Regions from separate parts of the Sporosarcina sp. Y1011 genome, predicted to be linked through region 1. Evidence: riboswitches for the same ligand, from Rfam matches in the RefSeq annotation. Region 1 holds a riboswitch; each other region holds the start of a gene.

Region 1 (10,270 bases):
TATGCGAAATTATGCAATTGTGACGGAAGGTTCATACTTTCCTTCGCAGGGTCCAGCTTTCCTCTGTATACTATTCAGTAGGGGGATTTAAATATGTTTAGAATACTACTCATGGTACTTTCACTCATTGCAGTTATTGTTGTCAACGCAACTGCAAATATATTACCTATCAATGGAAAAACAACTGGTGAAATCTCAAATAGTTTACCGGTATTATTTACACCGGCTGATTATGTCTTTTCAATATGGGCAGTTATATATATGCTACTGGCTTTCTGGTTATATGGCTTCATACGGAATAAGGCAAACGTTGAACATGCATTGTTCAACCGTAGAGCAGTTTTTTTTGTAATCAGCTGCCTATTTAATATCGCTTGGATCCTACTTTGGCATTTCGGTTATTTTAAATGGACGATTGTTATCATATTAGGACTTCTGTTAGCGCTATTGTCCATTTATTTTACCTACTCCAAAAAAGATAATTCCTTTTTCGGTAGGGTTCCAATTGCAGTCTATCTCGGATGGACTTTTGTCGCAGCAATTACAAATATCAGTTATGTCCTCACTTTGCATGAGTGGAGTGGATTGGGATTAAGTACCCCATTATGGACCGTCATTTACTTGACCATTGCTACTGCAATTGCTCTTCATTACCTATACCATTATGCAGATATTTCTCTAGCTCTCGTCTTTGTTTGGGCATTTATCGGTATCGCTGTAAAAAATGGTATAAATGAGTTATTTGTTACTACCGCAGCTCTGTTTCTTGCAGCCACCATTATCGGCTTCATGGTCATCAACAGAAAATCGCTTGCAACCAAATAAGAAACCGCCATTCTTCCATAAGGAAGGACGGCGGTTTCTTATTTAGGCTCAAGTAGCCGGGGTGCTGTAGTAAATAATATGGACGCAACGATTGCCGTCAATATTATTGCAGGGATCATATAGGAAGCGTTATAAACAAGAGAATATAACCAGACAGGCTGTCCTTCAGGCGCATAGGAAGCAAAGAACACAATGCCACCGATGAAGTGAATCAGGTATCGGAGAAGCCCCCCTATGATTGTCCCAATGACGATTGCGGCAACCACTGAACCTTTCTTACCTTTCGTTTTACTACTTAACAGCCAAGCTAGTGTTACGCCTGCCAGACCCACAACGGCATAAGCCACGAAATAATCGAGCGCCGCTTGAACAGGGTTTAATACATAGCCCCCTGTTACCAACTGCAGCAGTCCACTTACAAAACCTGTAAGCATACCCCCTGCAATTCCCCAACGGAATGCCATAACAACTACCGGTAGCATTGACAACGTAACCGATCCGCCTTGAGGCATTGAAAATCCGATTTTATCTAGAACAAAAGAAATTGCTCCTAAAATAGCAACCTCAAGTAATAATTGAAGTCTTTTCCTATCCATCTCAAATTCTCCTCCTACCTAGTTGTAGCGTAGGATGTGGGCATAAAAAAAAAGACATCCCGGATAGAATGGGACATCAAATATGTCAGTTTCCATCCACATTCCTACGCAAGAATAATCTTACAGGTTCTAAGGGTCAGAACTTCATGTCCAATCTCAGCCAAAACAGGCACCCCTTGTGGTTAAAGTTATTCAAATGTCTATTTCATTGTATAGGAGGGTAATCCTATAAGCAAGATGATTAACAAACATAGTGATTTTCCTATATAGTAAAAGTTGAACGGAGGAATCTACATGACAAACAGTAAACTATTAGCTGCTCTATGCTATTTTAGTGTCTTCTTCTCCCCTTTGCTTCTTCCCATCATTGTTTATTTTGTTACAGATGATCGAGAAGTGAAATCCCATGCAAAACGTTCTTTAGTTTCACACCTTGTTCCTGTCATCCTCCTTATTGCTACAATTGTCATATTTTCTTTTTCAATGTTTTCCTTTACGGAGAGTATCAATGGAATGCCGAGCACAAACTTCGGATTTTGGCAACTTACGCCATTCTTATTCATGCTTATCTATGGACTACTGCTTATGGCCATTCTAGTATGGAATGTTTTTCAAGGTGTTAAGGTATTGAGATGAATGTTTACTAAACCTCTATTTCGGGAAAATGATAAACATATGCTTTCACTAGGAGTGATTATTTATGAAAATTGGAAAACTTTTAAAAACCGCTATGAAATGGGCGCCCATTATCTACCCGGTTGTGAAAAAAGCCATGTCAAATAAAAAAACATCAGGTACATTAAAACCAAGAAGATAATAAGATGGTCTACAAACATTTTTCTGGTTTGTAGACTTTTTTGTTCTGTTTATTATGATATAGTATGATATAGAAAAGAATGCACGGTAGAAAGGACTTGGAAATAATGATTGCAAAAACGGTAGAGGAAATTGAAGCTTTAAAAAAAATCGGCAAAATTGTAGCCGAAATCAGAGACGTGATGAAAGAAGCGACAATCCCCGGTAAAACAACAAAAGAAATTGATGACATAGGCGGACGTCTCTTCAAAGAGAAAGGCGCAATTTCAGGACCGATTGCAGAATATGACTTCCCTGGAAATACATGCATTAGCGTCAACAGTGAAGTTGCGCATGGCATGCCAGGTTCCCGCATTATAGAGGATGGAGATCTCGTTAACATCGATGTCTCCGGTTCATATAATGGATACTTCGCTGATACTGGTATTTCATTTGTCGTCGGTACGCCTGATGAAAAGAAACAGCAATTATGTGATGTAGCTAAAAGTGCATTTGAGCGTGCAATGACGAAGGTCAAAGCCGGTTCCAGTTTAAACCAAATTGGAAAAGCGGTTGAACGCGAAGCAAAAGAACACGGCTTGAAAGTCATCAAGAACTTGACTGGCCACGGCATCGGGAAAGCATTGCACGAAGAACCATCCCACGTGCTCAACTATTATGATGCTTGGGATAAGACACTTCTGAAAGAAGGGATGGTTCTAGCGGTTGAGCCCTTTATCTCTGAAAAAGCAGAGCATATCATCGAGTCTGGGGACGGATGGACCTTCATCACACCTGACAAGTCGCTCGTTGCACAAATCGAGCATACGATTATCGTTACAAAAGGTGAACCAATTATACTGACACAACTCTAATAACAAAAAAGGGCTGTTCCCCGTCAATCCAATGTAGTTGGGTTGACGGGGACAGCCTTTTTTTCATTTCTTTTTGGGAAGTCCAATTGTTTTCGAATTGCCTTCTGCAAGGTGGCCTTTATACCATACTTTTTGAACCGTTTTAATACCTTTTGTCAGCTTGCGGTAATCACGTTCTTCCGCATATGATAATAGCGTCAATACTTCTCCATCTCCGCCTGCACGTCCTGTTCTACCAGAGCGGTGCAAGTACTGTTCAACTGTGTGAGGCACATCTACATGGATAACATGCGTCAACCCATCGATGTCCAGTCCTCGTGCAGCCAAATCTGTTGCTATTAAAATCTGTAATTCACCTTTACGGAAACTTTCCAATGTTTGCTGTCTCTCAAATTTCGTCATTTCTGAATGAAGGACTGCTATTGGTGCTTCGTTATACTTGAGCTTCATTTCTTTCATGCGAAGCTGATCCACATTGTTAATAAATGCAAGAGCACGAATTCCCTTCAAATAAGAAATCCCACGCAATACATCCGTTTTGTCCCGTGCATCTGTCTTCACAAATGAATGGACGACGGTACCTGACTTCGGCATTTCTTCCGGGCCAACTTGGATGCGAATTGGATTATTCATAAACTTGCTAGCAACAATTTCAATTTCATCTGTTATTGTTGCAGATACGGCAACAACTTGTCTTTCCGGATTTGCCGCCTCAATCATACTTTTCACGATAACGCGATGATCACGCGCTAGCAGCTGATCGCCTTCGTCGAGAACGATGTGACGAATATCGTGCATTTTTAATTTTTTCACTTTAATGAGTTCAGCCAAACGACCGGGTGTTCCAACAACGATTGTCGGTTTTTTCTTCAACTGTTCAATCTGACGCTGCATATTAGCCCCGCCAATTAATTGTGTCACAGTAATACCCGTCCCTGTCACCCATTCTCTGATGACGTTGACGATTTGCATCGACAGCTCCTGAGAAGGTGTAATAATCAATGCCTGTGTCTGTTTTTTATCGCCATCGACCAATTGTAGAAGCGGTAGTACAAATGCAAGTGTCTTACCCGAACCAGTCGGTGATTCTGCCACGATATCTTTGCCTGCAATCATTTCTGGAATCATTTTTTCCTGGATGGGCATTTCATATTCAAATTTCCATTTTTCTTTAATCATATCGTCAAAATTCTCTAAGAAGGACATCATTATCCCTACTTTCACTCTAATCTCTTCAGTTTATCATAAGACGCCCTTGGAGACTCTATTTCTGACAAAACTGTTTAAGGTTTTCGTCTTGCGTTGACTAACTGTTCGAATGCATAAGCAAAACCTATAAGCTCCGGTTCAGTAAATGCTTTACCTGAAAATGTTAAACCGAATGGCTCGCCTACTTCTGTATAATCCGCAGGGACCGTAATGGACGGAAAGCCTGCTGCCGCTCCGAAACTGCATCCATGATCTTGCGGAAAAACCAGCGCTTGAATATCGTGCTCGTCAAACACTTTTCCAAGTGCAATGTCACCCGCTAGATGACGATTACGAAGAAGCGCCTCGATATAAGCACGTTCCGTTAGTGTCCCGCTTGTCCGCTCAACCTTCTCCAACATTACTTGACCGAATTTCAATGTCTCATCTGCGTGTTCATTGTTGAAACGGATGATGTCTGCCAGTGTGCGAATCGAGTTTGTCGCTGGTGTTCCTCCCAGATAAGCGTTCAGAGATGCCTTAAACTCGTAAAGAAGTACGTTGTAGCCAAGGTCATTTTCCATTGTACCCAAGTCGATAGAATCGATAATCACAGCGCCTGCTTCTTCAAGTTTACTGAGTGCCATGTCAAATAAAGACAAACGTTCTGTCGATGCTTCCCGTTCAAAGATTGAACGGGCAACGCCAAGTCGGACACCTTCTAGCGCCCTGGTATCGAGGATAGACATCCAATCGACTTCGTCTAAACTGGATGCGCCAGCAGTTGCAGAGTCTTCCTGGTCTGAACCGATTAGCAGACTAAATGTAATAGCCACGTCTCTTACAGTCCTCGCCATTGGTCCTGGTGTATCTTGCGTATTGGATAGTGGTATCACCCCAGTTCGGCTAATCGCACCAACAGTTGGTTTGAGACCGACAAGCGAGTTCTGGGCTGATGGGTTGAGGATTGACCCTGTTGTCTCCGTGCCGATTGCCACAGTCCCCATATTCGCCGCAATAGCTGCACCTGCACCCGAACTCGATCCCCCGACATCGAATAAACCATAGGGATTATTCACTTGTCCCCCACGCGAGCTCCAACCATTCGTCATCCGGTCAGACATAAAGTTCGCCCATTCTGTCATATTCGTCTTTCCTAAAATAACCGCTCCCGCCGCACGTAATTTCTTCACTAAAAATGCATCATCAGCGGCATAGAAATCTTTGAATGCAAGAGATCCACAACTAGTATGCATTCTATCCTTTGTTCCCATATTGTCTTTCAAAAGAACCGGAATGCCGTGGAGAAGTGATCGCGGTCCTATTTCAAGCCTTTCTACATCAAGTGCCTTTGCAATCTGAACAGCTTCCAAGTTCAATTCCAGTATTGCATTTATATTTCTATTCCTATTTGAAATTGTATCAATATACATGTATGTAAGTTCTTCCGATGACAGATCTCCACTGCTCATCTTTTCCTGCATAGCAGTAATTGTTGCTTCATCTAACCAATCTTTTTGAAGTTTTTTCAATTTATCGTCTAACATCGTATGTCTACCCGCCCATCTATAGCTTTTATTCTAAGTTTACCTCAATTCCCTAATGATAAAACAATGTCACATAAAAATGCCGACTATTGGAGTTGTTCTAGCGAGCAATTTATTAATCGATACGTATGATATATGCTTTCACAGATGCGATGACATAACAAAAATCCCCTACACGTTGGCATAGGGGATTTTTTCACCATGTACTATTTTTATACTTTTGATAGTAATTAACCTGTCTAAGAAATAGGTAAATTTTACGCTTGAAGTGACGATCCTTTTTATAAAACAAGGGATTGCCATATTTACCCGCTCGAAGTAATTTTTTTACGTCTTTAAGTACTTTTGGGTTTTTCACAAACTTCTTAAGTACAATTTTAGGTACAACGGTGAACAGAAAGTTTTCATTGAGTAGTGTTAGTTTTTTCTGTTGCCCATGAATGACATCATCGACTAGATACTTTGCCATATTATGTCCACAAGCAGTGATATAGTAACTTGATCGTCCTTGTCTTATATTCACTTCAAACACTTTGAACTTGCCATCCCGCTCATCATACTTCAAATCGAAGTTCGCATAGCCTACGTAGTTCAGTGCTTCGAGGAATCCTTTTAACTTCATCATCATTTCTTCGTTGTATCGTGTAATGAGTGCTGTATAATTCCCGATTGCCGTTACAGTATGCTCTTGCAGTACGACTTGTGCAAAAGTAATCAGTTCGGCTTTACTACGACTATTCATGTAAAAAACAGAATCCCACATATACGTGTCGTCGCCTGGAATATAGTCCTGGATAATTAAATCTTCCTTGTAGCCACTTGCTTTGATTTTCTCAATAACGACTTGAATTTCATCGTAAGAATCGACCTTGTACACTTTTTCCATACCTGTAAAAGGATGCTTGTAATACTCAACACCGTTGCTAGGCTTAATAATAATCGGAAACATGACTTTTTCCGTGAATGCCTTGTCGTCTTGGCAAGAATAATAATAAGTTGCCGGTGCATCAATGCCATGTTCAGCACACAACTTATAGAAATTTGATTTGACAAGTACATCGTTCATAAGCGGTTCCGGTATGTAATTAAACACGAAATCACTTTTCAGCTCTTCCGCATTTTCAATAATCATTCGTACGTAAAGATCATTCGTTCCAATAAGGAGCATTTTCTTTCCAGGTTCGGCGTATTTGACTGCAACTTCTTTCAAAAAACTAACAAACACTTTTTTTTCTGGAAGTTTCGGATTGAGTTCTATCTTTTTAATAATTGAACTTAAACTGGTGAATGATAAAGGTTCTTTTCCCACTAAAATGGGTTTAATGCCGTACTCCTCATGGAATGAAATAGCCATGTTGTAAGCATTCATGTCTGTTCCTATAATGATTGGTATGAAAGTATGATTTGTCATTTTGTCCTCCAACTATCTTTTCTACTCATAAGTGTAGGGCTCCTGTTTTTCATTGTCAAGAAAGCCAGATAGGTGTGACAAATAGATAATCCAGTACTCCCTCTTGTAGGGGTATGTACTGGATTTAAATTTCCATCTTGTATTAGTCTTGCACTAAGCGAATTGGCCCTTCGACCGGCCAGATTGAAAAGTCTGTTATTATACCGTCCACATTGTATTGATAGGCTTTGTCCACCCATCTCTGGTTTTTCGTAGACCAAACTAATACTTTTCCACCCTGATTATGTATTTCATTAATCACACGCTTATTGATATATGAGACATTGAAGTTAATATATGTTGCAAAAGAAGTCATATCATTTATCTCTTGGAAAGACACATTTTGAATAGATGGCTTCATAAGGAGTGCCACTTCTAATTCAGGAAGCAATGTCGTCATTTTCCTCATCGATTCCATATCGAACGATTGTACAATAATGCTGTTCAAATCCTTATATTCATTTAGCAAGGCTACTACTTTCTCTTCCATTCCTGGATACATTAACGGTTTTTTTAACTCTATTAACAAGCCGGCTTGCCCATAAAACTCGTCTAACAATTCATCAAGAGTCATAATTTGTTCACCTGCAAAAGATGCGTGAAATTTCCCTCCTGCATCCAATTCTTTTAATTCGGCAAGTGTAAAATCTTTCACATAGCCCTTCCCATTTGTAGTCCTGTCCACTTTGTCATCATGTATTATTATTAGCTCACCATCCTTCGATAGGTGAACGTCACATTCTAAGAAGTCTGCTCCAAGCTCTATTGCTTTTTGAAAGGCAGCTTGCGTATTCTCCGGCGCAAAATTAGCCGCACCCCTGTGTGCAATACTAATCATTCCTTTCATCTCTGCATGATAGAAAGGCCTAGCCTCGTAACCTACTAGAAGCAACATACATATACATCCAAAGACAAATAGTAATTTCCTTTTCTTTACCTCTCCCATAGTCATAACCCCACAGCAAATGGTGAATACTGATTATTCAGACCATTCTTTTCATTTATTATATCATATGCGAAAGGTCCTGCAAATGTTATTTTCAGCACGGGATAAAAGATACATATCGAGTCATTTAGATGTATTAATTAGGTTCAAAATATTAGTGAAAAGAAGCACATCTTGCTTACTTCTCGCATAGGTTATAATACAAATACATAACGCAATACATCTAGTGCTACCAGACTATAGATACGGAAGATACCGTTCCTATTAAACTTTCCTTCGGTTTATGTATATACATAGTTTAATCTTTTTTATGTAGCTATGTGGTTTAAAAAAGCATGCCAACCCTTTCAGTATTTGGCATGTGTAAATGTTTTTCTATCATACAGTCCATCTATATAATGTGCGTTATATTGATGGATGCACTATTCAACTGCGTTTTATGTTTAGTAAGGTGCTGCACCGTTCATGATATATCTGCCTTGTTTAATCTTTTCATCGATTTGTTTTTCGATACAACATACGTGTTCCAATACATTTGCTACAGAATCATCTAGACTTGTTAATTCTGGAACACTTGCTTCGGCATTAACTGCTGCCTCGATTTTTGCTACTTCAGCAAATAATATCTCTGCAAGAGCGAATTCAGTGAATACACCCGAAAGAATAACTAGACCTCCTAGAATATCTTCACCTGTGTTAGCCAAATTCATTGCGGCTTGAACATTTGTAAATGCGTTGTTTTTATTCATTTTGTCTCACCTCCTTTTTCATTTTCTATACTTGTACAGGTACATTACTAGCTTATGTCCAGCAGTTCATCTCGCCTGGACAAATAGACAAGATTTTTCGCATTCCATCACACTTTCATTTTAATCAATTACGTCTCGTCGTAATTGCGTCCAGATTTTCTCGAAGGGAGCCGAAAAAGATCGCTATACGACCACCTCAATTACAAAAAGGAGATACTGTAGGCATTGTTACGTTAGGAAGTCCATTGGCAGCTAGTAGAATAGACGCCGGAATTGCTACCTTAAAGAGAATGGGGTATAAAGTGCTTGTTGGGGAACATGTCTATTCAGCGTCCGGATTCCTAGCAGCAACGCCTCAAGAAATGGCATCAGATTTGATGCAAATGTTTTTGAATCAGGATGTGAAGTGGATTTTACCTTCGAGAGGCGGTGTAGGGGTAGCAAGTATTCTCCCTTTCCTTAACTTTTCTGTAATTTCTCAAAACCCAAAAATTGTTTCAGGCTACAGTGACATTACGATATTACTAAATGCATTATATGAATATGCGGACTTAATAACGTTTCAAAGCCTTCTTCTACTTGACTTTAACTCGAATACCCCTTCCTATAATTTCAACCAATTCTTCCAAGCAACTTCAACATTAACCGCCCCTTGGGAAATAAAAAACCCACCAGGTATGACGCTGATCGGAAACGTTCAAGGAAATGTAACGGGCCCAGTTGTTGGAGGTAATTTAACTTCTTTCATCGGAACTTTAGGGACCTCTTTTGAAATCAACACAGCAGGTAAAATTATCGTACTAGAAGAGACACACGAGCCCATTAACACGGTTTACAGATATCTAAACCACCTGTTCTTAGCGAAGAAGTTTGACGAATGCATTGGAATTATTATGGGGGAATGCACAAATTGTGAGATTGCGTATGGAAAATCATATACAGATCTTGTCAATGATTTTCTAGTTCCCTTAGGTAAGCCTCTCATGAGCAACCTGGCAACTGCACACGGCACGTATAAAGCAACAATTCCTATCGGTGCTACTTTGAATATGGACACAGTCAACCGGACATTAACCGTCATGGAACCCCCTGTGAGCCCTTAAGGTCTGATTGTTTATTGGACTCCACAAAAAAGCCACTTAACACAAAATAAAAAATAGAGAGCAAAATTCGTGTGAAAATATGTTAAAAGGTTAAAATCTTGTTTCGATCTCAGATGATTGGCATTGTATGGATATAAATGGATACTCCACTAATACCGCTTTCGCTGGATGGTCTTGTTAGATGGCGCATTTCATA
Region 2 (10,270 bases), on a different contig from region 1:
TACATCTCTGCGATTAAAAAAATTAAAACTTACCGAAAGAAGAGAAATTTGTCGATATAATTGTTGGAATAATGAATCCGATCGAACTTGATTTGCTTTCTATTTGGTTGCTAACCTAGAAAATCTTAGCGAAGGTAAAATACAGGGAGTCAAAGGACTACTATGCGACCTTTCAACATATTGATAGGAGAACGGTGAGGGTTAAGAAACGTAGGCTTATCAAGAAAATCTAAAAAAAACACCCATTATCTTCGTCAAGGAAGATGATGGGTATTTTTAAAAAAGGACTAACTTATTCTCCAGTTTCTGCAGTGAATTTACGTTGCCCAAGTTCTTTTTCATAAATATACAACGCGTTTTTATCTTCTCCGATGCGTTTCAGGTACTCGATATGTGTATCGAAGGCTGCTTCCTCTTCAACTTGCTCGTCCAAGAACCATCTCAAAAATGAAATCGTAGCATGTTCTTTTTCTTCCCAAGCTAGGTCCGTTAATTCATAAATGTTCTTTGTAACCCCTTTTTCTTGTTGTAAACCTGATTCGAAAGTATCTAATACTGATTCAAATTCAATTTTTGGCTCTGACGTTGCGGAGAATTTTGCATGTAACCCGCGGTCATTCATATAGTTGTAAATCTTCATACCGTGAAAACGTTCTTCTTCGGCTTGTTGAAGATAATAATTGGCAAAGCCACTATAATTAGTGTGTTCACAATAAGCTGCCATTGCCATATAAGATTGTGCGGCGTCGAATTCATTGTTCATTTGCTGATTGAGTGCTTCTGCTAGTCGTTGACTGATCATATCCATCACTCCTTTTAATGTTAGGAAATACCTTCTTATAGCATAGCCTAATCTATCCTTTCAATCACGTATTTTGATTGAAAAAACGGAGTTTTGTTGTAGTAGGGATTTTGGTGGAGGGAAGGTGTACGAACAAATTAAATGCGGAATTATACTGATTAAGGATAAACAGGAGAAATAAAAATGAGTATTTTTGATGGAATAATAGGGAATGCATCTGAAATTGATGTAAGCAAAGTAGAGAAGGAAATGAAGGATTTACTTACACCAACTGAAAAAGTGGAGCATGCATATGAATTGATTAGAGATCTGTTGATATTTACGGATAAGCGTCTAATTCTCGTGGACAAACAGGGCGTCACAGGAAAGAAAAGTGAATATCATTCTATTCCATATAAAAGTGTTTTACATTTCTCAATTGAAACTGCAGGAACGTTTGATCTTGAAGCGGAACTGAAAATCTGGCTATCGGGAAGTTCTGCACCAATTCAAAAGAAATTCAATAAATCCTTGAATGTTTATAAAGTACAAAGCGTGCTAGCAGAATATGTTTTGAAATGAACTAGGTCAATTTAAGGTGCCTAGTTCCTGATTTTGTGCTTGATAAAAAAACTCCTCATGTAGTTTAAACTGTACCCTTTGTAAAGGACATTTTAAAAAAACCTTATATAAGTTGAACCGAAGAATTTAACTAACCGCTGATTTCCGTTCCGAGCGGACGCTTTCCGCGGGCACGGCCTCAGCCTCCTCGTCACTGCGTTCCTGCGGGGTCTTCGGCTCGTGCTGTTCCCGCTGGAGTCGCCGCTCTCCACTTCAATCAGCTGAAGTGAGTAACAATCATACATTCAACATATTTAGGAAACTAGAAGAAGATGATGTCTGTATTGTGCAGGCGTCATCATCTTTAAAGTGACCAAAGAAAGATTCTTGGGGAGCGTTATCCCAACAGTTCCCACGACGTGACATTGACTGACCTAAACCCATTTTCTTCACAAGCTTTTGAAATTGGGGACTGGTATAGTGAACTCCTTGATCCGAGTGGATGAAAGCACCTTCAGCTAGCTTTCTAGCGTTCTTCTTCATTTTCCCTAATAGCTATTGCCTTAAATTCATCTGTATATGTAATTCCCTTTTCACTAACAGCTTTTACATAAGGATGTTTCTTCAGTATTCTTTGTTCTTGATCAGTAAATAATATCTTTGACATAGGTTCTGCTGTTGGACTTATGTTTTCCTTGTAATCTCCAGCGAAGGCGCCTTACTGGGGTAGCCGAAGCAATAAGACTGACAGTGGTCTTCTGTCTGGCTTATTGCGGGAGGCATCCCCAAGCGCCAAGCGTTGTTGGTGGGATTCTTTATGTCAACATATAATCGTTGTTATTTCCATTATAAATAAAAGTACCCTCATAAGAGAGACTTTTTTAAAGTGTCTATCTTATAGGGTACATTGTAGTTGCTTGAGGAGTTTTTTTATAGCATATAAGTGTTGCAGGTCAAGCAATTTCAGATGAACTATTAAAGTTTCGCGTATTTAGGATCAGCCACTTTTACAAGTTGCTTACCTAGATTCGTTCCTTTAAATAAACCAAGGAATGCCTCTGGTGTATTTTCAAATCCTTCAACAATTGTTTCTTCATATTTCAGTTTACCTTGCAGTAGCCATTTAGCTAAGTCAGTAAACCCTCTTTCAAAATCAGTAGAAAAATCGCCTAGGGTGAAGCCTTGCATCATAGCGCTCGTCTTAATCATAGCCGATTGAATACGTGGTCCAGCATCTTTTCCTTCTGCGTTGTAGGAAGAGATTGATCCGCATAATGGAATACGGGCATTTCGATTTAGCATAGTAAAAACAGCGTCTGAAACGTCCCCGCCGACATTATCGAAATAGACATCTACTCCGTCAGGAACGGCATTTTTAAGGTCTGTCCAAAAACTTTCTTTCTTATAATTCACAGCTGCATCAAAGCCGAGTACATTCAATAAGTAGTCAATCTTTTCATCTGAACCAGCAATACCTACTACTTTTGCCCCGTTGATTTTCGCGATTTGTCCAACTGCTGAACCAACAGCCCCGGCAGCACCAGAAACGACGACCGTTTCACCTTCTTTAGGTTTTCCGATATCAAGCAATCCAAAATATGCAGTTAAGCCTGTCAAACCGAGAATACCTAAATGTGTTGAAATAGGCGCCAACTTAGGGTCTATTTTGCGAATTTCATTTGCAGTGGCTACGGTATATTCAGCCCAACTGAGATTTCCAGTAATTACATCACCTTGTTTGAAGGCGTCCGACAGGGATTCAACCACCTCACCCACGACACCCCCAGAAATGACCTTATTCAATTCAAATGGAGCAATATATGACTTGGCATCTTGCATTCTTCCACGCATGTATGGATCTACAGACAAATAAAGCGTCCGTACTAAAATTTCATTTACTTTTGGTGAGGGAACTGAACTTTTTACAAAGGTAAAGTCTTCTTTGGTAGGCATTCCAGTGGGCCGATTTGCTAGATGAATTTCCTGTTGTATCAATTGTGTCATTGCAATTCCTCCTTTGTAGTTTGCCGAATTTGTTGGCAATAGAAACCCTAACACTCAGGAGTTACCAAGGTCAATGATTATAGCCTGGCGTCTCATTTTCATTGATTTGCTATTTTCCCGAATTGCTTTGGTGTTGGCACCGGTGTCTTAATCTCAGCAGACACCTGTGGAGGAACCCCAAAATAGTATCCAAAAGTGTTATAATTATAGTTAACTATAACTATTATGTTATTAATATGAACTAGTGGAGGACTTTAAATAAACATGAAGAAAAAGCACATACTTTTTTTGGCTTTGACCTTAATAGTGGCTTTACCAACGTCAGCTACTGTTGTATTAGCAACTAACGAGGCGGAAGTTCAAGCTGTTAAACAAAAAGAAGTCACGACTGCCGCAAAATTTACGGATATTCCAAATAGTCATTGGGCGAAAAATGAAGTTATGCAACTTGTGGAGATTGCTTCCAAAGCATCGTTTTTATCTAATGAACAGTTAGGGTACACAATGAAAATAAAGAACGTATTGCGTAATATTGGATTAACGCAATATCTTCCTGAAGGGGAAGAACGAACGGATGCATTATGAACCTCGTTCTTGGCTTAATCATAAAGAAAACACGAATTGAATAGAAGACTGCTAGGGGAGCCAATTTGGCTGAGACGCATCATGCATGTAAACCCTTCGAACCTGATCTAGTTCATTCTAGCGTAGGGAAGCAACTGAACTCTACATCAAATGAATGTAACTACGTAGAGAACAGCCGCTTTCCGATTATGGAAGGCGGCTGTTTTCTGTTCCATCGCAAATTCAATGAACTAGGGGTTTCCCATCATACACGCTTCGGCGCATTAGCTCTGTTAATGCACCGAATTCAATATTGCAATCTATCCAGTACGGATTTACTTTACTAAAAATTAAATAAAGAATGGATGATTGAAATGGAAAATAGTATTAGCAACTTGGTTGATGAACGTCAAGAGGAGCTATTGCAATTACTTGCAGATCTAGTTCAGTTTCCGACTGTCAGCCCGCCTGCAAGAAATACAGCCGAGGTGCAGCAGTATATTCAAGAGTTTTTAAAACAAGAAAAATTCGATACAGCCAGTTGGGATGTGTTCCCTGGTGATCCAAACGTGGTAGGCATAAAAAAAGGGACAGATGGAGCTCTGTTTAACAGCTTACTCATTAATGGTCATATTGATGTTGCGGAAGTTGGGGATGAAACAGAATGGACTGTGCCTGTCTTTGAACTGACAACTAAAGATGGAAATGCATATGGACGAGGAACGTCCGATATGAAAGGTGCAGTGGCAGCGACTTTACTAGCCGTAAAATTATTAAACGAACTAGGTGTGGAACTTAAAGGTGATTTGCAGATTCAGACTGTCATTGGGGAGGAAGCAGGAGAAGCTGGAACACTTTCGTGTATGGAAAAAGGCTATACAGCAGACTTTGCAATCGTCGTCGATAGTAGCGATAGTCAAATTCATGGCCAGGGTGGAGTAATAACCGGCTGGATAACGATTAAAAGTAAGGAAGTTTACCATGATGCAATGAGGATGAGTATGCTTAATGCGGGCGGAAACGTTAATGGGGCCAGTGCTATTGAGAAGATGATGAAAGTAATTGCCGGACTACAAGACTTAGAGCGTCACTGGGCCGTGACAAAACAATATCCAGGTTTTGTACCTGGTAGCAACACCATCAATCCTGCAGTTATAGAAGGCGGAAGACACGCGGCTTTTGTAGCGGATGAATGCCGGCTTTGGATCACCGTTCATTTTTATCCGAATGAAACCTATCAATCTGTGATAAATGAAATCGAGGAACATTTGAACCATGTAGCAAAAGCTGATCCATGGTTAAGAGAAAATCCCATTCACTATCGCTGGGGTGGAAAATCGATGATTGAAGAACGCGGGGAAATATTCCCTGCACTTGAAATGAATGAGGGGCATGCGGCCGTTCAACTTCTAGCATACTGTCATGAACACACCGAAAAAAGTCCCGTAATCATCGGCATGTCAAGAACAGTAACAGATGCAGGATGGATAGGCGAAGCAGGGATTCCCACAGTTATTTATGGTCCTGGGAAGTTGGAAGAGGCCCATACAGTTGATGAAAAAATAAACATTGAAGAACTAATGGCTTTTACAAAAACGCTTATGATATTTATAAATAAGTGGTGCAATTTGAAAAGAATGGAGAGCAAGTAGTCTCCCCATTCATCTAATACTATTATGCTATTATATGTTGCTTAATAAGTGAAGTCATTTCTTATGCGTCATCAAATGATTGGTATGTTTCAAGAGGTAGATGATCAAAGGATAACCTTACCTAGTGGTTTCCCGTCGAACGATGGGAGCTACTTCTGTTGCTAACATTTCAATACTTGCTGCGACTGAAGAAAACGGCAAGCCTCCGATATCCATTTGTGCAATGAAGCGTTGGTGTCCAAATAATTCGTGTTGATGAAGAATCTTCTCGACTATTTGCTGAGGGCTGCCAACAAATAGTCCGGTTTCGGGACTGGCCATATGGTCGAAATCAGAACGAGAAATTCTCGTACTCATTCCACGTTGTTTGTTCACGTACCCCCAGTAATTTGCATAGTAGGGATAGAAATCGTCTTTTGCTTGTTGTGAAGTCTTTGCTATATACGTGTGTCCTGTTACAGCTATTTTTAGATCCTCTTCAAGATGCCCTGCATCTTTGCCTGCTTGACGATACAAATCAACAAGTGGCTTAAAACGAATTGGGTCGCCGCCAAGTATGGCTAATGCTAAACCAGTTCCAAGTTTGCCTGCTCGTATTGCACTTTCAGGTGTGCCACCGACACCAACCCAAATCGGCAGTTTATCTTGAACAGGCCGGGGGGCAATCATAGAATTAGTTAGAGGCGAACGGAATGACCCATTCCAACTGACGATTTCATTCGCATTCAATTGTTGGAGAAGTCGAATATTTTCATCGAAGAGCTCGTCATAATTGTTTAATTCATGGCCGAATAACGGAAAGGATTCTACGAATGCACCACGACCTGTAATAATCTCAGCACGGCCATTCGAAATCAAATCCAGTGTTGCAAAATCCTCGAATAGACGAACGGGGTCGACCGTACTCAAAACAGTCGTTGCACTCGTCAATTTAATACGCTTTGTGTTTTGTGCCACTGCTGCAAGAACAACTGGCGGAGCCGATATTGCATAATCCAAGCGATGATGCTCACCGACACCAAAAATATCAAGTCCGACTTCTTCAGTCAACTTTCCAATCGCCATTACTTCATGAAGGCGCTGTTGAATACTTATTGTGTTTCCAGTTTGAGGATCTGGACCAAGATCCCCGAAGGTATATATTCCAATCTCAATTCCAGATTTCTTGGTTTCTTTTGGCATAGTACTCATCTCCCAAAACCTAGTTATTCTGCTTCAGAAACAAGAGTAAAACGTTCATTTATATGTTGAGGATTCTCGATTTCATCAAGAACTGCGACTGCGTAATCTGCATAACTTACGTAGCTATCACCTTTTGAATTTACCATTAAATTGTCTTTTCCTTTTTGATACGAACCCGTTCTTTTTCCTTCAGGATTGAAGAATGCTGCTGGGCTAATGAATGTCCATTTAACTCCACTCGTCTTTTGCAGATCTAGTAAGTTCTGTCCTTGATTGGAAGCAGTTGCAAAGTATTCTTTAGGGAATTCGGGTGTGTCAATTAGGCGGATGGTTTTAGCTTCATCTACAAACAAGCTACCTGCACCACCTATAACAATTAATCTTGTTTTGGGAGCGGCTTTAAACACTTCTATTAATGCTTTTCCAGCATCTACATGGAGGTGTTCTTTTCCTGCAGGAGCGCCGAATGCATTTACGACAACATCAAATTGCTGAATGTCTTCAGCTTGCAGGTCAAATATATCTTTTTCGAGAATGTTCGTTTTTTCCCCAGACATTTTTGCTGCGTTTCTAACGATAGCTGTAACTTCGTGTCCTCGGTCAATCGCTTCTTTTACAATAAGACTTCCTGCTTTTCCTGTTGCTCCGATAATTCCAATGTTCATAATAATTCCTCCAGTTTTTTTGGCACATATTTACTAATATGCTCCTAATGATTTGTAGCTATTCATGATATTAATTTAGAATGTAACTGTAATGGTTACAGTTACAACGGTAACCAAAAAATCGAATAAACTATCCAATTTTTTGTGTTAATACCGATATTAACTCTTCCATCGAAATTTCATGTAAAACAGATTCCATCGCATCTTGAGCCCGTAGTAAAATCAGTTCAAGAACAGCCTCAATATTGGCACCAACAGGGCAATTTGGATTTGGTTTTTCATGAAATTGAAAAAGCTCGCCTTCTTCTACGACTTCAACTGCCCTGTACACATCGAGCAGGGTAATATCTTTTAAAGATTTTTGAAGTGTAGCTCCTCCAAGACCTCGCCGAACTTGAATAAGTCCTGCGTTTCTTAGTTTACCAATTACTCTTCGTATGACTACAGGATTTGTATTCACACTTTCCGCAATCCATTCAGAAGTGCAAAGCTCGTTTCTTTCGATTGCTACGAGGGATAGAATATGAACTGCAACTGTAAAACGACTACTGATTTTCATTGCAAGTAACCTCCCGATGTAATCATTATAGTTACATCAGATAATGATTGTCAATCTTTATAATTTAAGTGAAGGGGGAATCGTGTGAATCAAGTTGAAATCCCTGTTTTATTGCCGTAAAAAAGTATGGTTGAATGATATCAGCGGGTCACAAATTTAATGCGAATGATGCATTTGTACATATTGAAGAGTTAGGTAGTTTGGCTTTTAGAACTAACATCATTCCTAAGTCTTTCAATAATTCTTCTCTTTCGGTAAAGCATTTTACCAGCTTCAGCAATATCACTCACTGCAGAACGATTGATGAACGCACCGAACACCAGCCCTGCGATAGGTACCATTTGAAACAGCTTTTTCCAACCGAATTGATCCCGGAAAGAAAAAACGACCTCGCGCCAGCCTTGCAGTTCAGAAAGGACTTCGCGTTTTGTGGAGTCATCGGGATTATCAAATTGAGACAATTGTGTAAGAATGGTTTGTTTACCTACAATGTCAGCAGATACAAATTGCATGCATTTTATGATAAATAAACGTTCCTCTTTTACTTTTGGATCATAACCATAACAAATCGCAATATCCTGTAATGTTTTTAGCTGTAAACTAAGAAGTAGAGGAATGTCGATTGTTAACGTGAAAATACCACCAATACCAGTACTAGCACCTTGAACCGTCGCAATCTTTTTTCTGTTGCCAGTGATTTTTTCTACAGCTGTGTCCATTGTTGAAATATCAAGCTTTTCTACATCTTCCAATGTATTGACAACTAAGCCAGGATAATAAGCAGGAATTTTAGCGGCCGAACTTAAATAACTACCGCCCGTTTGTACATATTGACCAATTTCATCTAATAGTAAGCCGATTTTCTTTTGAATAAAAGCAGGAGTGAATTTATCGATGATTTTAAATGGCAAACGCCCAAGCTTTTCCCAAAACCATAAATCGCTCTGATCTTTTTCCCAAACCTCAACCTTATTTAATTCTTCTGTTAACCATTCCTTAGAATCTGCCACTTTCGTTTCGCCTCTTTCTTTGATATTAATTGTACGTTATTCCATGTGAAAAGTTCCATTAATAACTTTTCTGCTTATTATTAGGTATGGCTGGATGTATTCCGTTATAGATTCAAACGAAATACACCCATTTTTAATTGTCATCTGGTCAACTAAAGGAATAGTCTTACAAATAGGTGTTGCGAATTACTGTATGTACTTGGTTACGCGTATAATGGAAGGAAAGGGGTGTAGAAAAAGTGTGTCTGATTAATTTTCATTACAATGAACATCCGACTTACAAATTGATTGTCGCCGCGAACCGGGATGAGTTTTATGAGCGTCCGACTGCCTCGGCAGATTTCTGGACAGACAAACCTGATATATTGGCAGGACGTGATTTGTTGCACGGGGGAACTTGGCTTGGTGTAACGAAATCAGGGCGATTTGCTGCATTGACGAATTACCGAGACCCACTGGAAGTCAGTATTGACAAACAATCTCGAGGCGATATCGTCGCTAACTTCTTAGCAGAAACAGTGTCGCCTGAAGAATACCTTGAAACATTGAAGAGGAAGAAAGACGATTATGCAGGATTTAATATTCTCGTCGGCGATTTTGATTCTTTATACTACTTTTCCAATAAGCAAGCAGAAACCACGAAAATATCTGAAGGAACACATGGTTTGAGCAATCAGTTTCTGAATACGGCGTGGCCGAAAGTGGTGAAAGGGAGGACTAAGCTTCGGGATTATGTATTGGCACATGAAATCGTTAACACAGATGTTCTTTTCGATATCATATCTGATGCTGACGTCGCGCCAGATGCACTACTGCCGAATACCGGGGTAGGCTTGGACCTTGAACGGCAACTGTCACCACTGTTCATCAAAACACTAAACTATGGAACCCGTTCTTCCTCAGTCTTACTCATAGGTCATGATCATAGTATTACTTTCATCGAGCGAACATATGTCAATGGGGCTTTAAATGGGGTTAAAGAATTCGAATTATGATTTATATAGTGTTACCCTTACTACTTATTTTATATAGAGGGAGTTGTAGAAAGTGGACAGTGCAATCCGAACCTACTTTGCAAACCTGGAAGCAAAGGATAAAGAGGTACAATATGAAGCATTTACTACAATTATTGCAGTTATTAAAGAAGAAGTGGAGTGGGCTTATGAGGTTTGGGATCAATTAAGGGATTGGTTGACGGATTCCGATAATCATCGAAGATCTAGGGCAGCACAGTTCCTAGCGGGTCTAGCGAAAAGTGATCCTGAAAAACGCATACTAAGCGACTTTCCAGC
Region 3 (10,270 bases), on a different contig from region 1:
TGTGCCAATTAAAGGGAAAATATTTACAGATTCCTTAGGGAAACCAGGTGAAGATGGCGATACGTATATAAAAATGTTGAAATGGAACACGGACATGATTTTTAATGGTTTGAATGACCAATAGACTACAAAGCGGCTTGACCTTTCAAATGGAAAGTTCAGGCCGCTTTTGTCATTTTAGATTAATAAAAATACCTTCAAGATTTACATCTTTCTTTAATAATCCATATTCCTTCATCCATTTGGCAGTTACTTTCCATGTTTCTTCATCTTGTTCCCCAAATGTATGAGGAGCTTTCATTTTGGGCAGTAGAATTGACAGAGATTCTTTTTCAACCTCTTCTACGAGTGGGAAATTGGCTGTATCCTGATTTTTCAAGAGAATTGATAGTGCTGCTTCAGGATCTTTTTCAATATCATCAAACGCTCTTGCGGAAGCTCGCCAAAATGCTTCAATGTTCTTCTGATCTTTCTTCCATGTATCATCACTTGTTACGACAACAAGTTCATAAAATGAAGGTACGCCGTAATCTGTAGGATCCATCACACCAGTTGGGTAACCTTCAAATTCGAGCAGGGGTACTTCATGATTGATGTATGCACCAATTACAGCTTCTGCACTTTTCGAAACGAGTGATGAATTCAATTCAAATCCTACGTCAACCATTTTCGTTTTATTATAATCGGCTCCGTCCGCTTCCATCATTGTTTGGAGAATGGCTTCGTTCAGTGGAATCCCTGTATAACCAATTGTCTTCCCCTCTAAATCTTTAGGTGTTTTAATCCCGGTTTCTTTTAGAAATGCGACATGATTAAGCGGAGATCGGACTAGGGCTCCGACCGATTTAACATCTATGTTCTGCTCGGATTTTGCAATAATGACATCCGGTTGATAGGTGATTCCCATAGTTACTTTACTAGCGGCTGCAAGATTAATGGGATCTGTTGGATTTGCAGGAAATTGAATATCAACTTCAATTCCTTCTTCTTTAAAATAGCCTTTTTCCTGTGCGACATACAAGAAACTGTGAACTGCATTTGGATACCAGTCGAGCATGATGCTAACTTTATTGTCTTTTTCTACATTACAAGCGCTCAGCAGTAAAATAAGTGCGATGCATGATAGGGATAATATGATTTTCCTCAATTTTTAGTCCTCCATTTTAACAGTCGATTTTCAATGAATGTGATTCCCATGAAAAATGTAATTCCAACGAGGGTCAGTACAAGAATAGGTGCAAATACAGCTGCACCATCGAACTGAGTCATCATTCGGCGACTAAAGTATCCAAGACCAGCCTGCGCCCCGAGCCATTCCCCGATTGCTGCGCCAATCACACTCAATGTAACGGCAATCTTCAATCCTGAAAAGAAGTGGGGTAGGGCAGTGGGAACAGAATATTTCAAGAAAATATCCTGTTTTTTTGCGCCCATTGTTAAAAAAAGCTCGCGTATTTCTTTACTTCCAGAAGATAGCCCGTCGTATGTATTTACAGTAATCGGGAAAAAGGTGATGAGTACTGTAACTGCGACTTTACTCCAAATTGTGTATCCGAACCAGAGGACAAAAATAGGTGCAAGTGCAATAATAGGAATCATTTGTGAAGCTATTAAAATCGGATAGAGCGCTTTTCGAACTCTGGGACTGGAAGACATCCAAACGGCGATTGCAACTCCTGAAATAATTGAAATGACTAGTCCGATGATAATTGTTAGTAAAGTCATCGGTAAGTGCTTTAACAACAGTATTTCTTTTAGCTCCCAAAAACGGATTAAAATTTGAATAGGAGAAGGCAAGATGAATGGTTTATCGTAAAGTCTTGCACCTAGCTCCCAGATGCTACCGAATAACGCAATAATAAGAAGTGAGGTAATGTTTTTCATTGCATTACCTCACTACGTAGCGTATTTAGCAATTGTTCCTTTAGCTCAAGCAAATCCGTTCGATGTAAATCACTTCTTGTTCTAGGCCTTTCAAGTGGAACGCTGATTTCTTCGAATGTAGTAACCGGCTCATTTCTTAACAGGAAAATACGGTCTGATAAAAATAGCGCTTCTTCAACGTCATGTGTAATGAATAATACAGTAAATTGATGTATCTTCCATTGATCAATTAGCCACTCTTGCATTGATAACTTAGTTATCGCATCTAATGCAGAAAATGGTTCATCCAGCAGGAGAAGGGAATTTCCGGAAAGGACAGCGCGCAAAAAAGCGACTCGCTGTTTCATCCCGCCAGAAAGTTCCGCCGGATATTTTTTTTCTGTACCGCCAAGACCGAACTCCTTTAATAACGGTAATACCTGATTATTTGCAGACTGCTGTTTCATCCCTTTTAGTTCAAGTGGGAGACATGCATTTTCTAAAATCGTGCGCCAAGGCAGAAGCAAATCCTGCTGCGGCATATAACCGACGCTACCAAGGCGGCGGTTGTTTTGAACCCCATCGAGTGAAATGGTGCCAGAAGTAGGTTCATCTAATCCTGTTACAAGTCGGAAGATGGTACTTTTACCGGAACCACTAACCCCGATTATTGAAATGAATTCACCGGGAAGTACATTAAATGATAGATTTTCCAGTATGTTGTTGCTTGAATGATAGGCGAATGATACATTGTCAAACGATAACATTAGAGTTTTCAACCCCGGGCCACATCTGTTTCGTGTTGGCCATATCCCAAAACATATATTCATAGCGAGTTGTATTAAGGAAGATTTCTTCGAGCTTTAATAGTTCATGTTCAGGTTTTCCTTCTGCAGATTTATTCATCAAATCGATACACCAGATTGCGAGATCGCCGAAATCTTCGGACGAATACATGCGTATCCAATCACCGTATAACGGATGTTCAGCTGCGCTTGGAATCGCATTTAGCTCTTTACCTATTTCCCAGTAACTCCACGCGCATGGAAGAAGTGCAGCCATAACTTCGGCGACAGTACCGTTTTGGCTGACATGTAACATGTAGTGCGTATAGGCAAGCACGATAGGAGAGGGCTTTGCGTTTTCTAGTTCATGTTCAGAAATACCGAACCGGAGCGCATAACTACGATGTAGTACCATTTCTGTATTCAGTGTGCCATCAAGTAGCGTAGCGAACTTGCCCATTGTTTCCAAGTCGTCGGCTTTTACAGCCCCAATTGCAAAAACTTTTGCATAATCAATCAAATATAAATAATCTTGTACCATGTAGAATCTAAATTTATCGGGGTCTAGGGTACCATTGCCAATCCCTTGAACGAACGGATGGCTGTGATTCTGTCTCCAAATTGGTGTTATTTTTTCCAGTAAGCGGTCAGTAAACTTCATCTCTCCAACACTCCCTAAAATTGATAGCCAACCAAAAACCCACTCCTTGAAAAAGAAGTGGGTTGTAGACTGTCAATTGTATCTGCAAAAACAGACTGGCAGAAATATTGTGTCAGCACCTCTTCCTTACGCTGGTATTAACCAGTTCAAGTTATAAGGGTCAAGACACATGCCTCTCTCAGCTCTGTTAGAGCACCCCTAGCGGTGGATCTTATGAAATTGGATTCATCTCTAATATAAGCATAGAAAAATTGGGAGGTCAACCTTAATCTTGGAATTGAAAAAAGGAATGCATGTTTCATTTTTCTCGGTTTGTCCTGTAAAGTAGTAGAAAAGATCATTGAAAGGGGAAATGACAGTGAAGTTTTTCCATACTGCAGACTGGCATTTAGGTAAGCTTGTTCAAGGCATTTACATGACAGACGGACAACGGTATGTTCTTGACCAATTTATAGAGGCAATCATAGAGGAGAAACCCGATGCGGTCGTCATCGCAGGGGATTTGTATGACCGGGCAGTACCGCCAACAGAAGCCGTTGCGTTGCTCGATGACTTGCTCGAACGAATCACCATAGAACTAGGGACGCCGGTCCTCGCTATTAGCGGTAACCATGATAGTCCTGGGCGTCTCCATTTTGGCAGCGGATTGATGCGGGCAAACGGTTATCATATAGCCGGTCAACTGACGAAAGTTATTGAGCCGGTCGTTTTGACGGATGAATTCGGCGAAGTCCATTTTCACCTGGTTCCATTTGCAGATCCTTCCGTCGTGAAACATATACATGGAGATGAAACGATTGCGAATCATAATGACGCGATGAAAAAAGTGATAGAAGGGATTCGCCCCCAGATGTCAAATAGTGCGCGACACGTTTTTGTTGGACATGCGTTTGTAACACCTCATGGAGAAAGCGAAGACAACACAAGTGATTCGGAACGGCCACTCGCGATTGGCGGTGCGGAATACGTATCGGCACATCTTTTTGAACCGTTCCATTACACGGCACTTGGTCATTTGCATCAGGCGCATTATGTATTGAATGAGTCAGTCCGTTTTGCAGGTTCGCCGATGAAATATTCGATTTCAGAAGAACATCATAAAAAAGGTTTTTTCATTGTCGATATGGACGCTGATGGACACACCATTATTGAAAAACGTGAGTTGAAACCGGAACATGATATGCGGACGGTCGAAGGTACGATGGAAGATATCTTATTGCATCCTATAAGTAAGGATTATGTTTTCGTGAAATTGCTGGATGAAACGCCGGTTTTATTTCCAATGGAAAAAGTTCGTTCAGTCTATCCGAATGCGATGCATGTTGAGCGTAAAATGGTCAAGCTGACTGCGAATGGAGTGGACGAACAAGAGAGGACGGAACATGGTAAACACGATGATTTAGCATTATTTAAAGCATTTTACGAAGAAATGAAAGGCGAGGCAGCAGACGCGGAAACGGAAGAATTGTTTGCGCAAGTTCTCCATGAAGTTATGCAGAAGGAGGGGACGGGACTTTGAGACCTATTCAATTGACGATGACAGCGTTCGGTCCGTATAAAGGGACGGAAACAGTCGATTTCAGGGAATTGAAAGACAATCGGCTATTCGTCATTTCGGGTGCCACCGGGGCGGGAAAAACGACGATATTCGATGGTATTTGTTTTGCATTGTACGGCCAGGCGAGTGGAGAAGACCGGACGGATATCCGAGCGATGCGTAGCGACTTTGCTGACGATACAGTTCAGACGGCAGTCGAGTTGACGTTTCAGATACATAAAAGAACATACCGTATCATGCGGCAAATCCCCTATATAAAACAAGGAAACAAATCTGAAACGACTGCACGGAGCGAGTTTTATGAACTTACGGAAAACGGGGAAATACCACTGGTTGACAGGCAAATCGTTTCTGAAATCAACAAAAAGGCGGAAGAACTGATAGGTTTCACACAGGCACAATTTAGTCAGATTGTTATGTTGCCGCAAGGAGAGTTCCGAAAATTTCTAACATCTGATACAGAAAACAAAGAAACAATTATGCGCAAAATATTCAAGACGGATCAGTACCGTGAAATTGTGGAGCAGTTGAAAGGGCAGAAAGACGGTGCACAGGCGACGCTTACCAAAGAAATACAATTAAGCGAAGGGCATATTGGTCAAATAACATCCTTACTGCCGGAACGGGAATCCTCAGTTTTTACTGTCTTGGCAAATGAATATTATAACGTGAACCAAGTCGTACTAGGATTGGAGGAGGAACTCACATTTTATCAAGAAAATACAGTTATCGTTAAAAAAAGCTATGATGACGCCTATTTGAAGCATACTAAAATGCAAGAAATGTATCACGCTGCGAAAAGCATGAATGACCGCTTCGTTGAACTGCAGCAAAAAGTGACGAATTTAAATGGGTTAGAAGAACAATTGCCAATTATGGAGCGTAAAGAGCAACAGATAGTCGATGCGGAACGGGCTGTATCCATTGGTGAAATCGAGATGCAGTTTCTCTCATTGAAAGCGGAAGCTGTAACCAAATCAAATGACTTTCAGTTAGCCAAGCAAGCAGTGCAGGTTGCAACAGAAAAGATGGAAGATGCTAAACACCAATTTCATGTTGAAGAAGGAAGAAAAGTGCAACGTGAAAAACTGGCTGAAAACTTGACTCGATTAAATGACTATCTTCCGGCAGTTGCAAGTTTAGCGGCTAAAGAAGAGGCTTTAGATGTACTGAAAAAAGAAAACATTCGTTTAGAAAAAGAGCTCGCTGCATTGGTTGCGAAAACAGAAGAAGAAAATGGTAAGCTTGACAGTTTAACACTAGAAATCGATAACTTTGAAAAAAGGCTTGTTATGTATGATGAACGTATTGATCAACTAAATGAAGTGAATGAAAAATGTAAAGTGCTGGATGAATTCATCGCTATGCAAAATCGGGTGAATGTATTGGATAAAGAAAAGAGCGTCCAAGAAACGAATTATAAGACTTGTAAATCGGAATATGATGCAGTGGAACAACTGTGGTTGGATAACCAGGCAGCGATGTTGGCGGAGTCACTTATAGACGGGGAATCGTGCCCGGTGTGTGGAAGCGAAAATCATCCCGTCAAATCGCATAAAACAATTGAAGTGGTCGTATCAAGGGAACAGCTTGAGTCGAAAAAAGCTCGGCTAACAGAAGTCGAGGGGCAATTTCGAAATACGACAATCACCTATCAAAATACAGTCGAACAGGGAAATGGCATAGAATTAGAAATGAAACGGCTTACAATAGAAGTAGATGAAAATAATCTGCATGAGTCCAAAGTAAATTTAGAAAGAGAAGTAGCTGTTCTTCGTAATGAAAGGAAACTACTTGTTGAACTAAAAGAGAAAGCAAAAAAGCAAGAAATAATTGCCAAGCGATTCGTGACAACTAAATCTGAGATGGAACTTACATTGTTTCAACAGCAATCTTCTTACAATACTCAATTAGCTGTTTTGCAATCGACAGTACAGACAATCCCGGAAGACGTCCGCATACATTCTCTTTTACAGCAGCGGATTCTCGAAACAGAAAAGAGTAAATCGGAGTTGGACCGTGCTTGGGAAACGGTGCAGAAAGTACGTGAAGAAGCAATACAGCAACTGACAACGGCAAAATCCTCTGAAATTCATGCAGTAAAATCTTTAGAGGAAATAGAAGAGAAGAGAAACCATGCCGAAAATAGATTCAAAGAAGTTTTACAAAAATCGGCGTTTTCGACTGAACAGGCTTATCGTGAGTCAAAAATGACTGAAGCAGACCGTAATTCATTGAAGGAACAAGTTGTGGAGTTTAAACAGCGGCTTCATACTTTGCGCGAAACTGTAGCAGAGTTACGATTGATGCTTGAAGGAAAAGAAATGACGGATCTAGCTACCCTGGAAATAAAAGTGACTGAATTAAAAAATGGCTATGAATCAGCCCTTACTGATTACAATGCATCATCAGAATATGAAAAGATTGCATTTGGTTTGAAAGCGAAACTTGTGGAATCGTCTGCAAAAGTGATTGAACTTGAGCGGATATACGGAAAAATTACTGACCTTTACGATGTTGTTAGAGGTCAGAACGGATTGAAGCTATCATTCGAACGCTATATTCAAATTGAATACTTGGAACGAATCATTCAATCTGCGAATGAACGGTTGAAAGAAATGTCGAATGGCCAATTTGCCTTAATCAGAAGTGATAGGCAGGAAGTGAGAGGCAGGCAAAGTGGGCTAGGTCTTGACGTTTACGATGCTTATACAGGGCAAACGCGGGATGTGAAGACACTGTCAGGCGGTGAAAAGTTCAATGCATCTCTCTGTTTGGCATTAGGTATGGCGGATGTCATTCAAAGCTTCCAAGGATCGGTTTCAATCGATACGATGTTCATTGATGAAGGATTCGGTTCACTTGATGAAGAGTCACTGAACAAAGCAATTGATACGCTAATTGACCTGCAAAAGTCAGGGCGCATGATTGGTGTCATTTCTCACGTTGAAGAACTGAAAGCGGCATTCCCTGCGATTCTTGAAGTGAAAAAGTCGAAAGAAGGGCATAGTCAAGCAAAGTTTTTGATTAAGTAACCCATTGAGTAGCTTAGGTGAAGTTAACTTTCTACGGAATCAGGATTGTAATTAATGCTTCGGACGAAATCGTTATTTGTCAGGGCGTTGCGCATTTTCGAGATTGCTACATGAGTTAATTTAGATCTCGGACTAAAGTTGAATAAGGGTTCCAGAAAAGGGTAGACTGATGACGTTTTTAAGGATAATAGGGAATATTTAGAGTTGTAAAAAGATACCTGTTGCTGTTATGAGCTACAACAGGTATCTTTAATTAACTTAAAGTGATATATTGCATTTAGGAAGAAATAAGCGTATTATTATTTTAGCAATATATTGCATACATAAAATGGACGCTAACATCGAGGGGGAACTAGAATTATGCAAAAGCAGTTATCATTTTCATCGTATCTTGCCATTGGCTTGATGCTATTCGCACTATTTTTCGGAGCAGGGAACCTTATTTTCCCAGCACAGCTTGGACAATACGCTGGAACGAACATGTGGCCGGCTGTAATCGGGTTTTTGATTACTGGCGTTGGGCTTCCATTTCTCGGTATCCTAGCGATGGGCTTCTCAGGAAGCCAAAATCTACAACAACTAGCAAGTCGGATTCATCCAGTTTATGCTATTATTTTCACATCACTTCTCTATTTAACAATTGGTCCGCTCTTCGCAGCTCCACGTACTGGTGCAGTTGCATTTGATATCGGAATCGCTCCATTTATTAGCGAGGGGTATATGCAGATTGGTTCAATTATCTTTACTTTGTTATTCTTCGGTCTAACATTATGGTTATCATTAAATCCCGCGAAAATTGTTGATCGGGTTGGTAAAATCCTTTCACCAGCACTCATCGTTCTGCTGATGGCTTTGTTGGCCATGGTTATTTTAAAACCAATGGGTGTAATTCAGCCCCCGCAAGGCGATTATACAAGTGGCGCATTAGTAAAGGGAGTAATGGAAGGCTATAACACTATGGACGCACTCGCTTCACTCGTCTTCGGAATCATCGTCATTAACGCAATCCGTGCGATGGGTGTGACAAGTAAGCGTGATATTTTACTAGCTACAGCCAAAACAGGAGCGATTGCGACAGCATTTCTTGGTCTTATCTATGTAGGGATTGCTTACTTAGGGGCGACAAGCACGGAATTATTTGGTCTGCTAGACACAGGTGGCCCAGTCTTGAGTGGCGCATCTTCTCATTACTTAGGGACATTTGGATTAGTTATGCTCGCTGTTGTAATCATTCTCGCATGTTTGACCACGAGTATCGGATTGATCACAGCATGTGGTGAATATTTCAATACAATTCTACCGAAAATCAGCTACAAAGCATTCGTAATTTTCTTCTCAACATTCTGTTTTGTTATTGCGAATTTTGGATTGGCAAATATCATTACGTATTCAATTCCAGTATTGATGTTTTTGTATCCACTCGCAGTTGTATTAATGATCCTTACGTTCTTATCACCATTATTCAACCATTCACGTATGGTGTATGTATCAGCTACGGTCGTAGCATTTATGATTAGTGTAATTGATGGATTCAAAACACTTTGTACTTCACTGGAAATAGATTATTTTGGCTGGTTAGCACCAATTGTATCATTTTATGAACAAGTGCTTCCTTTCTATAGTCAAGGACTTGGCTGGTTACTACCGGTATTCATAGTCATATTAATAACTGGAATAATTGCACGCATACAGAAAAAAACGATAACAGAAGCATAATAAAAAGCCGGTCCTCATTGAGGGCCAGCTTTTTACATTTATTCGGATTTTATAGAATGAAATTCCTCGATTGCACGTAACCAATTTCCACGCATAATAGAGGAAACTGCCAAAGCATCTCGTTCTTTCATTGAATTGATGATTAAATCATGCTCATCAATCGACTTTTCAGTCAAAATAATCGAGTTATGGAAGAACAATCGTCTGACGTGTGCTTGAAGTGATGCTATCATTGTTGTGATGTATGAATTGTTCGCTACATCAACGATGATCTGGTGGAACTCTTCGTCGATTTTCAATGCTGCAAAATAATCTTCCGTATAGACTGCACGAGCGAATCTTCTATTCGTGCTATCAAGTAAGTTAATCGTCTCTTCTGTTAGCTGGGGAATTGCCAATTCAGCGGATAATGCTTGTAACGCGGCAAGCGGTGGTAAAAGGTCTGTGATGGAGTCTTTTTCCACTTCTGTCACTTGCGTTGCTTTACCAGGGTACATCTTCACAAATCCCTGTACTTCTAGCAGTTGCAGGGATTCCCGGATAGGTGTCCTGCTAACGCCCAAAGCCTGAGCGAGTTCTGTATCATTCAGCTTTTCACCTGGATGTAAAGTACCATCAATAATCCATTGCTGTAATTGGTTAAATGCATTTT

Evidence for each region. Region 1 has a riboswitch for thiamine pyrophosphate ahead of thiT (energy-coupled thiamine transporter ThiT). Riboswitches for the same ligand answer to the same signal wherever they lie in the genome.
Region 2: linked by a shared signal. The riboswitch ahead of AC25Y5_RS00200 (acetylornithine deacetylase) and the one ahead of thiT (energy-coupled thiamine transporter ThiT) in region 1 are both predicted to bind thiamine pyrophosphate.
Region 3: linked by a shared signal. The riboswitch ahead of tenA (thiaminase II) and the one ahead of thiT (energy-coupled thiamine transporter ThiT) in region 1 are both predicted to bind thiamine pyrophosphate.

Annotation. Positions count from the first base shown of each region.
Region 1 is NZ_JBYHFP010000017.1:35,522-45,791, reverse strand. Features, by position in the region: gene AC25Y5_RS15350 (tryptophan-rich sensory protein) at 94-825, shown strand; gene thiT (energy-coupled thiamine transporter ThiT) at 864-1,421, opposite strand; TPP riboswitch at 1,506-1,608, opposite strand; gene AC25Y5_RS15340 (magnetosome magnetite crystal formation protein family) at 1,716-2,057, shown strand; gene AC25Y5_RS15335 (hypothetical protein) at 2,122-2,238, shown strand; gene map (type I methionyl aminopeptidase) at 2,345-3,091, shown strand; gene AC25Y5_RS15325 (DEAD/DEAH box helicase) at 3,155-4,297, opposite strand; gene AC25Y5_RS15320 (amidase family protein) at 4,375-5,826, opposite strand; gene AC25Y5_RS15315 (carboxylate--amine ligase) at 6,023-7,237, opposite strand; gene AC25Y5_RS15310 (glycerophosphodiester phosphodiesterase) at 7,380-8,222, opposite strand; gene AC25Y5_RS15305 (alpha-helical endospore appendage domain-containing protein) at 8,666-8,971, opposite strand; gene AC25Y5_RS15300 (S66 peptidase family protein) at 9,151-10,074, shown strand.
Region 2 is NZ_JBYHFP010000001.1:39,985-50,254, forward strand. Features, by position in the region: gene AC25Y5_RS00175 (ferritin) at 293-802, opposite strand; gene AC25Y5_RS00180 (PH domain-containing protein) at 986-1,363, shown strand; partial or broken gene AC25Y5_RS00185 (IS3 family transposase) at 1,700-1,855, opposite strand; gene AC25Y5_RS00190 (NADP-dependent oxidoreductase) at 2,318-3,346, opposite strand; gene AC25Y5_RS00195 (hypothetical protein) at 3,611-3,931, shown strand; TPP riboswitch at 3,975-4,077, shown strand; gene AC25Y5_RS00200 (acetylornithine deacetylase) at 4,285-5,562, shown strand; gene AC25Y5_RS00205 (LLM class flavin-dependent oxidoreductase) at 5,680-6,744, opposite strand; gene AC25Y5_RS00210 (NAD(P)-dependent oxidoreductase) at 6,768-7,409, opposite strand; gene AC25Y5_RS00215 (Rrf2 family transcriptional regulator) at 7,540-7,968, opposite strand; gene AC25Y5_RS00220 (EcsC family protein) at 8,160-8,978, opposite strand; gene AC25Y5_RS00225 (NRDE family protein) at 9,218-9,973, shown strand; gene AC25Y5_RS00230 (hypothetical protein) at 10,026-10,270, shown strand, end outside.
Region 3 is NZ_JBYHFP010000001.1:209,432-219,701, forward strand. Features, by position in the region: gene AC25Y5_RS01080 (metal ABC transporter substrate-binding protein) at 1-124, shown strand, start outside; gene AC25Y5_RS01085 (ABC transporter substrate-binding protein) at 173-1,147, opposite strand; gene AC25Y5_RS01090 (ABC transporter permease) at 1,144-1,884, opposite strand; gene AC25Y5_RS01095 (ABC transporter ATP-binding protein) at 1,881-2,630, opposite strand; gene tenA (thiaminase II) at 2,617-3,309, opposite strand; TPP riboswitch at 3,416-3,519, opposite strand; gene AC25Y5_RS01105 (exonuclease SbcCD subunit D) at 3,668-4,828, shown strand; gene AC25Y5_RS01110 (AAA family ATPase) at 4,825-7,902, shown strand; gene brnQ (branched-chain amino acid transport system II carrier protein) at 8,263-9,618, shown strand; gene AC25Y5_RS01120 (GntR family transcriptional regulator) at 9,657-10,270, opposite strand, start outside.